DNA from 2 places in the Hyphomicrobium sp. MC1 genome. Region 1 is predicted to be linked to the other one. Evidence: predicted binding sites of a transcription regulator. Region 1 holds the regulator's gene; the other holds the start of a gene.
The links. Region 1 encodes LexA, which represses DNA repair genes until DNA is damaged. Its sites were predicted from a motif close to TGTTCNNNNTGTGTTCNG; they were not measured.
Positions count from the first base shown of each region.

Region 2: HYPMC_RS18825 (adenosylcobalamin-dependent ribonucleoside-diphosphate reductase) is a predicted target of LexA. The motif match lies at 2,324-2,341, and genes of this name have one in related genera.

Region 1 is NC_015717.1:2,714,238-2,719,606, forward strand. It holds gene HYPMC_RS13185 (ParA family protein) at 1-335, shown strand, start outside; gene HYPMC_RS24260 (hypothetical protein) at 734-979, shown strand; gene HYPMC_RS24265 (hypothetical protein) at 1,636-1,773, opposite strand; gene lexA (transcriptional repressor LexA) at 2,226-2,969, shown strand; gene HYPMC_RS13205 (ComEC/Rec2 family competence protein) at 3,028-5,369, opposite strand, start outside.
Region 2 is NC_015717.1:3,913,990-3,919,358, forward strand. It holds gene HYPMC_RS18805 (YdcF family protein) at 1-561, shown strand, start outside; gene HYPMC_RS18810 (1-acyl-sn-glycerol-3-phosphate acyltransferase) at 554-1,354, shown strand; gene HYPMC_RS18815 (hypothetical protein) at 1,503-1,805, shown strand; gene HYPMC_RS18820 (hypothetical protein) at 2,006-2,224, shown strand; gene HYPMC_RS18825 (adenosylcobalamin-dependent ribonucleoside-diphosphate reductase) at 2,386-4,758, shown strand; gene HYPMC_RS18830 (hypothetical protein) at 5,042-5,369, shown strand, end outside.

The DNA.
Region 1 (5,369 bases):
GTCCAAATCTCAATATCACACGCGAAGTCATGAGTTGGTTACAGGATTTAATGAACACAAAGCGTTTCGGATGCGGCTTCCTTCCGACAACAACCTTTATCCCCAACACCGTGAGATTGGTTCGAAACGCAGATGATGGCATCGCGTATTTCAATCTTCCTCGCGACAATTCTTCTCCGAATGTCCGCGCCGCTATTCTCTCGCTGGCGAGAACGATCGCGAACCAAGTCGGCGTCCCCCCTGCTCAATCATTTGAAGGTGTGGACGATCCTGATGACTTTGACCCAGATGGCAATGACGCGATCCAACTTATGCTACCGGTGGCCGCTGAATGAAGTGCTCTGAATTAAAATCGCTCCTTAAGCGCGGGATCGATTTCAGATCGCGTACACCGCTTTCGGTCGATGATGCGTGGGCTCACGACTTCTTTCCTCTTCTCGAATCTTTTCCAAACCACACTGTCAAAATTCTTGCGAAAACGATTGGCGTTGCTTCCCCGAAAATCAGTTCGGAGCCTTCGCCCATCGCCGATCTATGTGCTTTTTTGAATGCGCTCGCATCGCTTTTGGACGAGCACGCGAAAGCCTCAACAATCGAAGAAATACGGCAACTGGAGTGCTCGTTGCGGCGGCATACGCAATCGAGCCTGGCGGATTTGTCTGCCGAATTGTCCAAACCGAAAATAGCTAAGCCATCTAAGCCAAAGCAGTCTGCCGTCATTCGAGATGAAATCGTGCTAAAATATTCGCGGCGCCTTGAGGAGGCTCTGGGAGATGAAGAAGGCTTCAATGCGATTTACGCTGCCATAGAGTCCGACAAGGAACTCAATGCCGCTGAAATTTCCGCAATCGCAAAGAAGTTTACGAGCGCATCTCCGAAGAGCCGACCTGCGGCACTCAAAAAGATTTTGGCCCGCCATCAGGCCATCATGACGAGCCGCGCGAAATCCGCAGCGACCGCAGGTCGAATAGCGGGCTGACCGTCACACACAAAAAACTTATCCCCGCCTTCCGAACCGCCCGCATAATCCCCTCGCCCGTCCGGTGAAGGGCTCGCGCGCAAGGCGTTGCGTCGGGCTCGGACGGGGCAGCCTGACCCGGCGCGTCACGCGCGCTTCCGGACAAGGCGAACGGCCGGTCCGCACGGGGTGAGAAACCCGTGTGCGGAGCATCCCGCTTCATTAAGTGACCGTGCTCGCGACCCTGTTCTCAGGCTGTCACGGAGCGGATCGGTTCCGAGACTTCAAATGCCACGACCCAGCCGCGGAACCCGTCCGCTTCGTGCTTTATATTTGGTGCAACCGACTCTGCTCCGCAGAGCCGGCCGGTTGCACACGCCCGGAGCTTCTTCCTTCGCGACGCGCCGGGCGGCCGGCGCGCCGTAGGCGTGTCGTCCGGCGCAATCAAAAAGCGGAGCCGGCCGTTGGCGCATGCCCGGATCTTTGTTCATCGCGACGCGCCGGGCGGCCGGCGCGCCGAAAAAATCCGCGCATGGCGGCCGGCTACCCGCAGGGGAGTCGCCATGCGCAAATCAAAAGCTGTCGTTCCGGCGCAATCAAAAAGGAGAGCCAGCCACGATGCGCACATCGGGAGCGTCGTGCATTAAAGCGTCAGAGGAGTTGCGCAAATCTGGACATCAATGCCCGCGCCAGGAGCCGTGCACGCCCGGAACGAAATGACGGCTCATGTTGCCGCCGGTGATGGCGTCGGTCACAAGCGTCCCGATGACGGTGACGATGACCCCAATGATGATTTGAGAAAACAAACCTCGCATTGTTCGCACGATGCTCCACCTCAACGGCAAAAGTATGAAACGCCCGGGTCGATAAACAGACATGCGAGGTCTTTCCGTCGGCTCTTTGTTTGCTGGCGACTCCCCTGCGGGGGAGCATGCCGGAGCATTGTGGGTGCCGGCGACTCTGCTTCGCAGAGCCCGCCGCCAGCACATGCTTGGCTCTTCGTTCTGAAGTCGAGCGAAGGAAGATGCACCACGTATGCGCATCCGGCCGGCTCGCCGCGGGCGAGTCGGATGCGCCAACGAAACTGTGCTTTCAGAGCCGCATGCGCTGGTTCGTGTTGATTATTGACTTGCATGGGTTGCAGAACGAGACGAGAACGGTTAGGGTACATACACGATTTGTACTGTAAATGAGCGGGCGGTCTTTCGGTGGTCAGCGTCTCAGCCCGCCGCGCTTGCCAGCCAGGAAAGGCTTGAGACGAACCGCTATGCTCACCGAAAAGCAGAAAGACCTCCTCCTCTTCATCCATGCGCGCATGCAGGAGCGCGGCGTGCCGCCATCTTTCGACGAGATGAAGGATGCGCTGGATCTCAGGTCGAAGTCCGGCATTCATCGGCTGATCACCGCTCTGGTGGAACGCGGGTTCATCCGCCGCCTGCCGCACCGGGCGCGGGCTATCGAGGTCATCAAGCTGCCGGACAACCAGGTTGGCTTGCCGTCCGCGGCACCGGGTGCCAACGCGGCCGCGGCACCGCAGCGGGGCTTCCAGCCAAGCGTGATCGAAGGCTCCGGGCCGCCGAAGACGAATGTGGCCACGCCGCCGCCGCCGTCGCACGTCATCGACGCGCGGACGGTGTCGATCCCGGTCATGGGCCGCATCGCCGCCGGTACGCCGATCAGCGCCATTCAGAACCACACGCACGACATTGCGGTGCCACCCGACATCCTGACCAACGGCGAACACTTTGCGCTGGAGGTCAAAGGCGATTCGATGATCGAGGCGGGCATCCATGACGGCGATACCGTCATCATCCGCCGCTGCAATACGGCGGAGAACGGCGATATCATCGTGGCGCTGGTCGAGGGCGAGGAAGCGACGCTGAAACGGCTGCGCAAGAAGGGCTCGACGATTGCGCTCGAAGCCGCGAACCCCGAATTCAAAACGCGGATCTTTGGGCCGGATCAGATCGACATTCAGGGGCGCCTCGTCGGCTTGATGCGGCGGTATTGAGGGGCAGTTCGCCGCCATGCGTCGACGGAGCTAGAGCGACGCGGGGCAGCGTCGATGGCTAACGCCCGCTCTCGGCGTCCGGCTCAGTGATATCTTCCGTTTCGAGTTCCGCCCCCTCCCCCGGATCGACGTCGGCTGAGGTGCGTGTTTGGGGTTCTGCTTCGGCGGTCCGGGCAGGTTCGGCAGCCGGGGCACCCGCCGGGGACGGGGTCTGCAGAATACGGGGTTTCGGCAGCGCTGCCTGCTTTCGCTCCGGCATCTCGCTCCAAGGTCGTTCGCCGCGATGAGCCGCGACCGTTTCGAGACGGATTTTGGGTTCCGGACTGTCGTCGCTGCGGTCGACATAAAGGGCGTAAGCGCCATTGCGCCAGCGATCGAAAACATCGACGACCGTTCGCGGCACGGCGCAATTGCCGGGCTTGGGCGTATCGAGCACAAGCACGTCGGCGTTGAGGCAATCGTCGGTCACGGCGGCGGGATGGCGCGCGACCGCGACGGTCGCGCCTTTGACATGCGCGATGCAGCCGATCGCATCGCAAGTAAAGCCTTTGCCGATCTTGGCATCGCGCGCCGTTCGGGAATCGCCGTCGTATTCGAGCCAGCGGTCGAGATCGTATTTCGTGCCCTTGCCCGGCATGGCGTCGAGCTTGCCCGAGTCATCGCGCACGGCGACAAGCAGACCTTTCTGTCCGATCAGAACGTCAGGGCGCGGCATCCAAGGCGAAACAAGCAGCCCGGCGCCGACAAGCGCAACGCCGAGAAGCCTGATCCGCGTCTGCCAAAGCAAAAACCAGACGCCGCCCGTAAGCATCAGCACGAAAGCCAGTTCGGGGATCGCTGGAATATGTCCGACTGCACCAGGCAACGCGCCGACTTCGTTCGCACACCACGTCATGCCTTCGATGCCCCAGCCCATCGGCTTCAGGCCGAGCCATTCGAGGCCGAACGGCATCAGCACCATCGCGACGAGCGCCGCCGGCATGACGATCAGGTTGCAGATCGGAATGGCGATCATGTTCGCGAGCACGGCATATTGCTGGCTCTGGTGAAAATTATAGGCGGCAAACGGCGCGACCGCGACGCTTGCGATCAGAGTCGAGGCGATGATCTCACCGAAGAAGACGATGACGCGCATGATGGGATGCGGCTTCTGCTCGCGATTGAACAGGCTGCTCAAAAATTCGTGCGAGGCGATCAGCGCCGTCACAGCGGCAAACGACATCTGAAAGCCTGCATCGAGCAGGCTTTCGGGATAGGCCAACAGAATTAGGAACGCCGCGAGCGCAACGTTGCGCAACGCAAGCGCAGGGCGATCAATCAGCATGGCGCCGAAGATGATGAAGATCATCAGCGCCGAGCGCACGGTTGCGAACTGGCCTCCCGAAATCGCGAGATAGGCGACCGCGCTGATGATGCCGAGCGCAGCGGCGATCTTTTTGATCGGCATCGTCAAGGCGATGCGCGGGATCGCAGCGAGGATCAGGCGGATCGAAAAGAAAACGGCACCTGCTGCAATCACCATGTGTAGGCCGGAGATCGAGAGAATGTGGAACAGGCCCGAATTCTTGAAGGCGTTGTTCGTCTCGGCACTGATGCCGCCGCGCTCGCCGGTGATAAGGGCAAGCGCGATCTCGCCGGTTTCGCCAGGAAGCGCCGCACGGATGCGCGCGGCAATCGCCTGACGGATATTTTCGATGGTGCGGCGATACCATTGGACGATGCTATTGGGGTCAACGTGGCCTTCGATCGTCGGTGCTGCGAATGCGTAACCGACGCCGCCGACAGATTCGAACCAAGCGGTGCGCGCGTAATCGAAGCCGCCTGGAAGCGCTGGCTTTGCCGGCGGTGAGAGATTGGCTTTGATGCGGATCTTGTCGCCCGGTGCGGCGCGCGTTTTGGACGACATCGTGCGGATGCGCACGACGGCAGGCGTATCGGCTGCAGCGAGATTTGCGATTTTGGGGTTGGCGATCGTCAGCCGCTGGCCACGCGGCAGCTTGGCCTCGACCATCGTGACGGTGCCTGAGGCTTCGACGCTGTGCAGCGCCTTGGTCAGAACGGGCGCGCGGACAGCTTCGACGCGCAGCTTGGCGATGCCAAAGCCCGCGCCGATCAGAACCAGCGCCATCATCAGTGTCGCGACGAGCGTGCCGGAACGTACTGTCAGGCGCAAAATCAGGGCGAGCGCCAGCGGCGCGAACGCTACGATCAGCGCCGGCTCCATGGGCAGCGCAAAATAGGCGGCAATTCCGGCACCAAGGCAAACGGGCGCCCAAAGGAAAAAGCTCTGCCGTTCAGCTTCAAACAACAGGACAGCGCGGCTCATGCCGTGGTCGGCATAGCCTGGAAATGCGACGTCCGGTCCCCGCGCTTCGACCGACATGCCCTGCCCATGACGCA
Region 2 (5,369 bases), 1.2 Mb from region 1:
TCCGTGACACGCGACGACGCAACGGGCTGGGACAAGGCCGACGGCATCGTGGTGCTGACGGGCGGGGACAATCGCATCGAGGCCGGCGCCAAGCTCATGAGCGAGGGCCGCGCCAAGCGGATGCTGATTTCCGGCGTCAACCGCAAGGTCAGTCGCGAAGAGATGCAGAGGCTGCTCGGCATCGATAAGCAGATCTTCAATTGTTGCGTCGATCTCGGCTATGAAGCGCTCGACACGGTCGGCAACGCTGACGAAACCCGAACCTGGGCCAACTCGAACGGCTATACGAGATTGATCATCGTGACGTCACGCTACCACATGCCCCGTAGTCTCGCCGAGCTGGCGCTCGCCATGCCGGGCGTGACGCTGCTTCCCTATGCGGTAACGCCGCGGCGGTTCCCGGAAACCGCCTGGTGGCTGCATCCGACCACCACGCGCGTGCTCATTTCGGAATATTTGAAATTTCTCCCCGCCGTCGCCCGCCTTACGGCGCAGAGGATCATGAACTGGAGCGACGGGCGGTCTGTTGCGATTATGCCGGATAAGCGCGCCGATGGCTAATTCAGTAGCAGCCGGGCCTGGCGCTTTGGTTATCATCAGATCGCTGATCTATTTCGTCGTGTTCTACATCGTGACGGCGCTCTATCTCGTGCTTGGCTCGTGGCTGCTCATCGGGCCACGGCCATGGGCGATGAAAGGTCTCGAAGTTCACGGCCGCACCTGCGTCTGGCTGCTGCGCCTCATCTGCGGCACCAAACTCGAAGTTCGTGGACACGAAAATCTGCCGAAGACGGGCTGCCTCGTCATTTCAAAGCACCAATCGGCATGGGACACATTCGGGCTCATCTCGCTCTTTCGTGATCCGGCGATCGTGCTGAAAGACGAGTTGAAATGGATTCCATTCTACGGCTGGTTTTGCATCAAGTTCGAGCACATCCTGGTCAAGCGCGAGAAAGCCTCGGCGGCGCTCAAAGCCCTGATCCGGGACGCCCGGCAGAGGATCAGCATCGGCCGCGAGGTCGTGATTTTCCCGGAGGGGACGCGGACCATTCCGGGTGCGGCGCCCGACTATAAGCCCGGCTACGTAGCTCTTTATGAAGCGCTCGGCGTCGTCACCGTGCCCCTGGCGCTCAATTCCGGGCTGTTCTGGCCGCGCCGCAGTCTTTGGCGCTATCCGGGCACCATTGTCGTGGAATTCCTGCCGCCACTGCCGCCGGGATTACCACGCGCAGAGTTTCGCAAAAAGATCGAGACGGCCATCGAAACCGCGAGCATGCGACTTATTGAGGAAGCGGCACGCAGTCCCTCGCCGCCGCCCCTGGCGAAGACGCAGAATCCGGCTCAAGCCGCATAGGTTTTCCACATTTTATCCAACCGCCTGATGTGCCGATGCCGCAACGCGGTGAAAATCGTCGGTGTGGTTGCGATTTGTTATGCACGGCGTTCTCATCGCTGTGGCACGATCTTACGTCTGATCGTTTCAGCAATCATGGAGCCATCCAATGCGTACTTCCGCCCGGTTGATGTGGGCCATTCTTGCCGTCGGAGGCGTCGCTATGGCCGCCGCTCCGGCCGAAGCCAAGCAGTGTTTCAAGAAAGCCGCCCAGGGCGTTGCGCTCACGGAAGGGCTTGCACATTTCCAGGTCGATGCCGCGCTTCTGCAAGCGACCGACTGGAACATTTACTTCACCTGGGTTTCGGGCAACGGCACGCCGGGATATTCGTTCGGTCCCCGCCACTATAAGTGCAACTCGGAGGCGATCGGCTATTCGTGCTACGGCGAAGCGACGCTCTGCAAACTTTGAGGCGATCAGCCTTCCCGAGATAAACGTTCGCCGCAAAGCCCGCCAGATCGGCGGGCTTTTTCAATTGCCGTTGACCGCAAATTCCAGGCCCATCGAAGGCGGTGCTTACCATACGACCAATTGTTTTTCCGCTAACCATTACAATTGGAAGCAAATGCTTTCTAATGGTCTGGCGGGGAGTTTTATTTTGAGGAGTGCGTATGTTGAAAATCAAAGCAGCTCTCGCGACGTTTGCTGTCGCGATGCTCTGGGCTAACAGCGCGTTCGCCTTCTGCATTGGTCCGTGGTGCTTTGGCGGCGGTGGCGAGGGAGGCGGTGGTCCGGCTCCTGCGCCCGAGATCGATGGGCCGGCTAGCCTCACGGCTGTCGCCTTGCTCATCAGCGTCGGCGCCATCGTCTACCGCAAGATGAAGGACTAAGGTCGGCTCGCCTCTTTGGGCGCGCAACGATTCCAAAGATGGGACCGCGGCTGTCGTCGGCCGCGGTTATTTTATTTGAGCGATTGACTTGGCGAACCCGGGAACATATAGTGAACACGCATTGAAGATTGGTTGGCAACGCCTATATCCCGGTGTCCCCGATGTCTGCGATTTTATCAGCTCTGCCCGCGATTTCCGACGCCATTTGGCGGCGCAAGTATCGCTTTGCCGGGTCGCCGACAGCGGCTGGCGATGAGACGATCGAAGACACCTTCCGGCGCGTAGCCAAGGCTGCAGCATCGGCGGAAGCCGACAGCGCCACGCAAGCGAAGTGGGGCGCTGCCTTTTACGATGCGATGGCCGATTTCGGCTTTCAGCCGGCCGGTCGCATCCTGGCCGGGGCCGGTACGGACCGCAACGTTACGCTCTTCAATTGCTTCGTTCTCGGCGCAATCCCTGACGATCTTTCCGGCATTTTCGAAAGCGTTAAAGAAGCCGCGCTGACGATGCAGGCCGGTGGCGGCATCGGGCATGATTTCTCGACGCTTCGCCCCAGCGGCGCGACCGTCAAAAGCATCGGCGCAGATGCGTCGGGACCGGTCAGCTTTATGGACGTCTGGGACGCCATGTGCCGCACGATCATGTCGGCGGGCCAGCGCCGCGGCGCGATGATGGCGACACTGCGCTGCGATCATCCCGATATCGAAGCTTTCGTCGCAGCGAAATCCGATCCGCTGCGGCTCAGGAATTTCAATCTTTCGGTTCTCGTGACCGATGCCTTCATGGAGGCCGTGAAACGCGGCTCGCCTTGGGAACTCGTTTTCGAAGGCAAGGTCTACAAGACGATCGACGCCAAGGGCCTTTGGGACAAGATCATGCGGGCGACGTATGATTACGCAGAGCCCGGCGTCATTTTCATCGACCGGATAAACGCGGCCAACAATCTTGCCTATTGCGAGACAATCTCGGCGACGAACCCGTGCGGTGAGCAGCCGCTGCCACCTTATGGGGCCTGCCTTCTCGGTTCGATCAATCTTGCCCGTTTCGTGGAGAAACCATTCTCGCCGGACGCGCGCGTCGATCGCCAAAAGCTCGAAGCGCGCGTTGCAACCGCCGTTCGCTTTCTCGACAACGTTATCGACATCTCGCGCTATCCGCTCGAAGCCCAGGCGCAAGAGGCGCGCGCGAAACGGCGCATCGGCCTCGGCATCACGGGGCTTGCAGATGCGCTGATCTTCCTCGGCCTTTCGTATGGCAGCTTGGCTGCTCGCGAGAAGGCGGCCGAATGGATGGCGATTATCCAGAATGCCGCCTATCGCGCCAGTGCAGCGCTGGCCGCTGAGAAAGGCGCGTTTCCGCTGTACGACGCCAGCGCTTTTCTCGCGCGGCCCAATGTCGAGCGTCTCGGCAAGGATGTGCGCGCGGTGATTGCGACCAACGGCATCCGCAACGGCTGCCTGACTTCGATCGCGCCGACCGGCACGATCTCGCTGCTCGCGGGCAATGTTTCGAGCGGCATCGAACCGGTGTTCGATTTCGTCTACCAGCGGCGCATCCTCGGCGATGGGGCGACGGCGAGCGAAGAAACCGTCGAGGATTACGCTTACCGGAAGTTCCGCGCCCAGTTCGGCGAGAATGCGCCACTGACGCATGCGTTCGTGACGGCTGAAACATTGTCGCCCGCCGAACACGTGGCGATGCAGGCAGCGATGCAGCCCTACGTCGACAGCGCCATCTCGAAGACGATCAACACGCCTGAAGCCATATCCTTCGAAGACTTCCGGGATATCTATGCGGAAGCGTTTGCGCTTGGCCTCAAGGGTTGCACGACCTATCGGCCGAATGCAGTCACGGGCGCGGTGCTGTCCAAAGCGGAAGGGGCAAACGATGCGAAACCCGCGCCGACCTCCAGCGTCGGTGCTTCGGAAGACCCGGCGAAATTCGGCGACGTCGTCTATATGACGAAGCCACTCGAACGCGACGCAGCGCTCGAAGGCATAACGTACAAGATCAAATGGCCGGCGAGCGCGCATGCGCTCTACGTCACGATCAACGATATCGTTCGCGACGGACGACGACGGCCGTTCGAGATCTTCATCAATACGAAGAACCTCGAACACTACGCCTGGACGGTGGCGCTGACGCGCATGGTCAGCGCCGTATTCCGCCGCGGCGGCGATGTTTCGTTCGTTGCTGAAGAGTTAAAGGCGGTGTTCGATCCCGAAGGCGGGCGCTGGATGGGTGGCCGCTACGTGCCTAGCCTGCTGGCCGCCATCGGTAACGTCATCGAACAGCATATGCTGCACATCGGTTTCCTCACGCGCGAAGATGCCGAAGGCAGCGACGCCAAACCTATGCACCTACCCGTTGCGGCCATCGAACGATTGGGCGGCGGCCCGCAGACAGCGGCGCGTGACGGCACGGCATCACAGGTGGCGGTGGCACGGATTTGCCCGAAGTGCGGCGAGCGCGCCCTCCATCATATCGAGGGCTGCTGGACGTGCACGAATTGCGATTATTCGCGCTGCGGCTAAAGCCGTCAGAATTAACGATGTCGGAACGACTTTTTCGCGCGCACCGGAATGGCGCGCTGCGTATTCGCTAACGCCTATTCAGAATTGCGCGCGAAACGTCTCTCTGCTCAGGCAGAGTGTTTGCAATTCTTCCTGTTCTCAACACCTCATTGACCATCGAGGCGCGATCAGGGCGAGCACGTCAAATTTTCGAACCAAAGTTCACCATTTTTCACGGGGATGCGGGGTATCACGGTCTCAAGAGCAATATTCGGCGACAGTCGCCGATCAGGGGTCATGCGTAATGAGTGCCGAAATTATTCAGCTTGCCGATTTCCGGGCGCGTCGTCAGAGCGGTGACGAAGCGCAGCAGGTGAGCATCAGCGGGACGTATCCGGAGCAGCCGCCGCGGTTCCACTTCTGGACCGGCGCGTCAGGCAAGCGCTACGTCCACACGGTCTACAGCTTGTTCGATTGCCCGACGCTCGAAGACGCCAACTACATCCTCGTGCGCCGCAATGATCGTTCGACGCGCGCCGTTCTCGCCATCGGCCGGTTGTCGAACAACTGCCCATCGGAGAACCTGGCCGAGATCCGTCAGCATGCGGCAGCGCTCGGCGCCGATGAGGTCC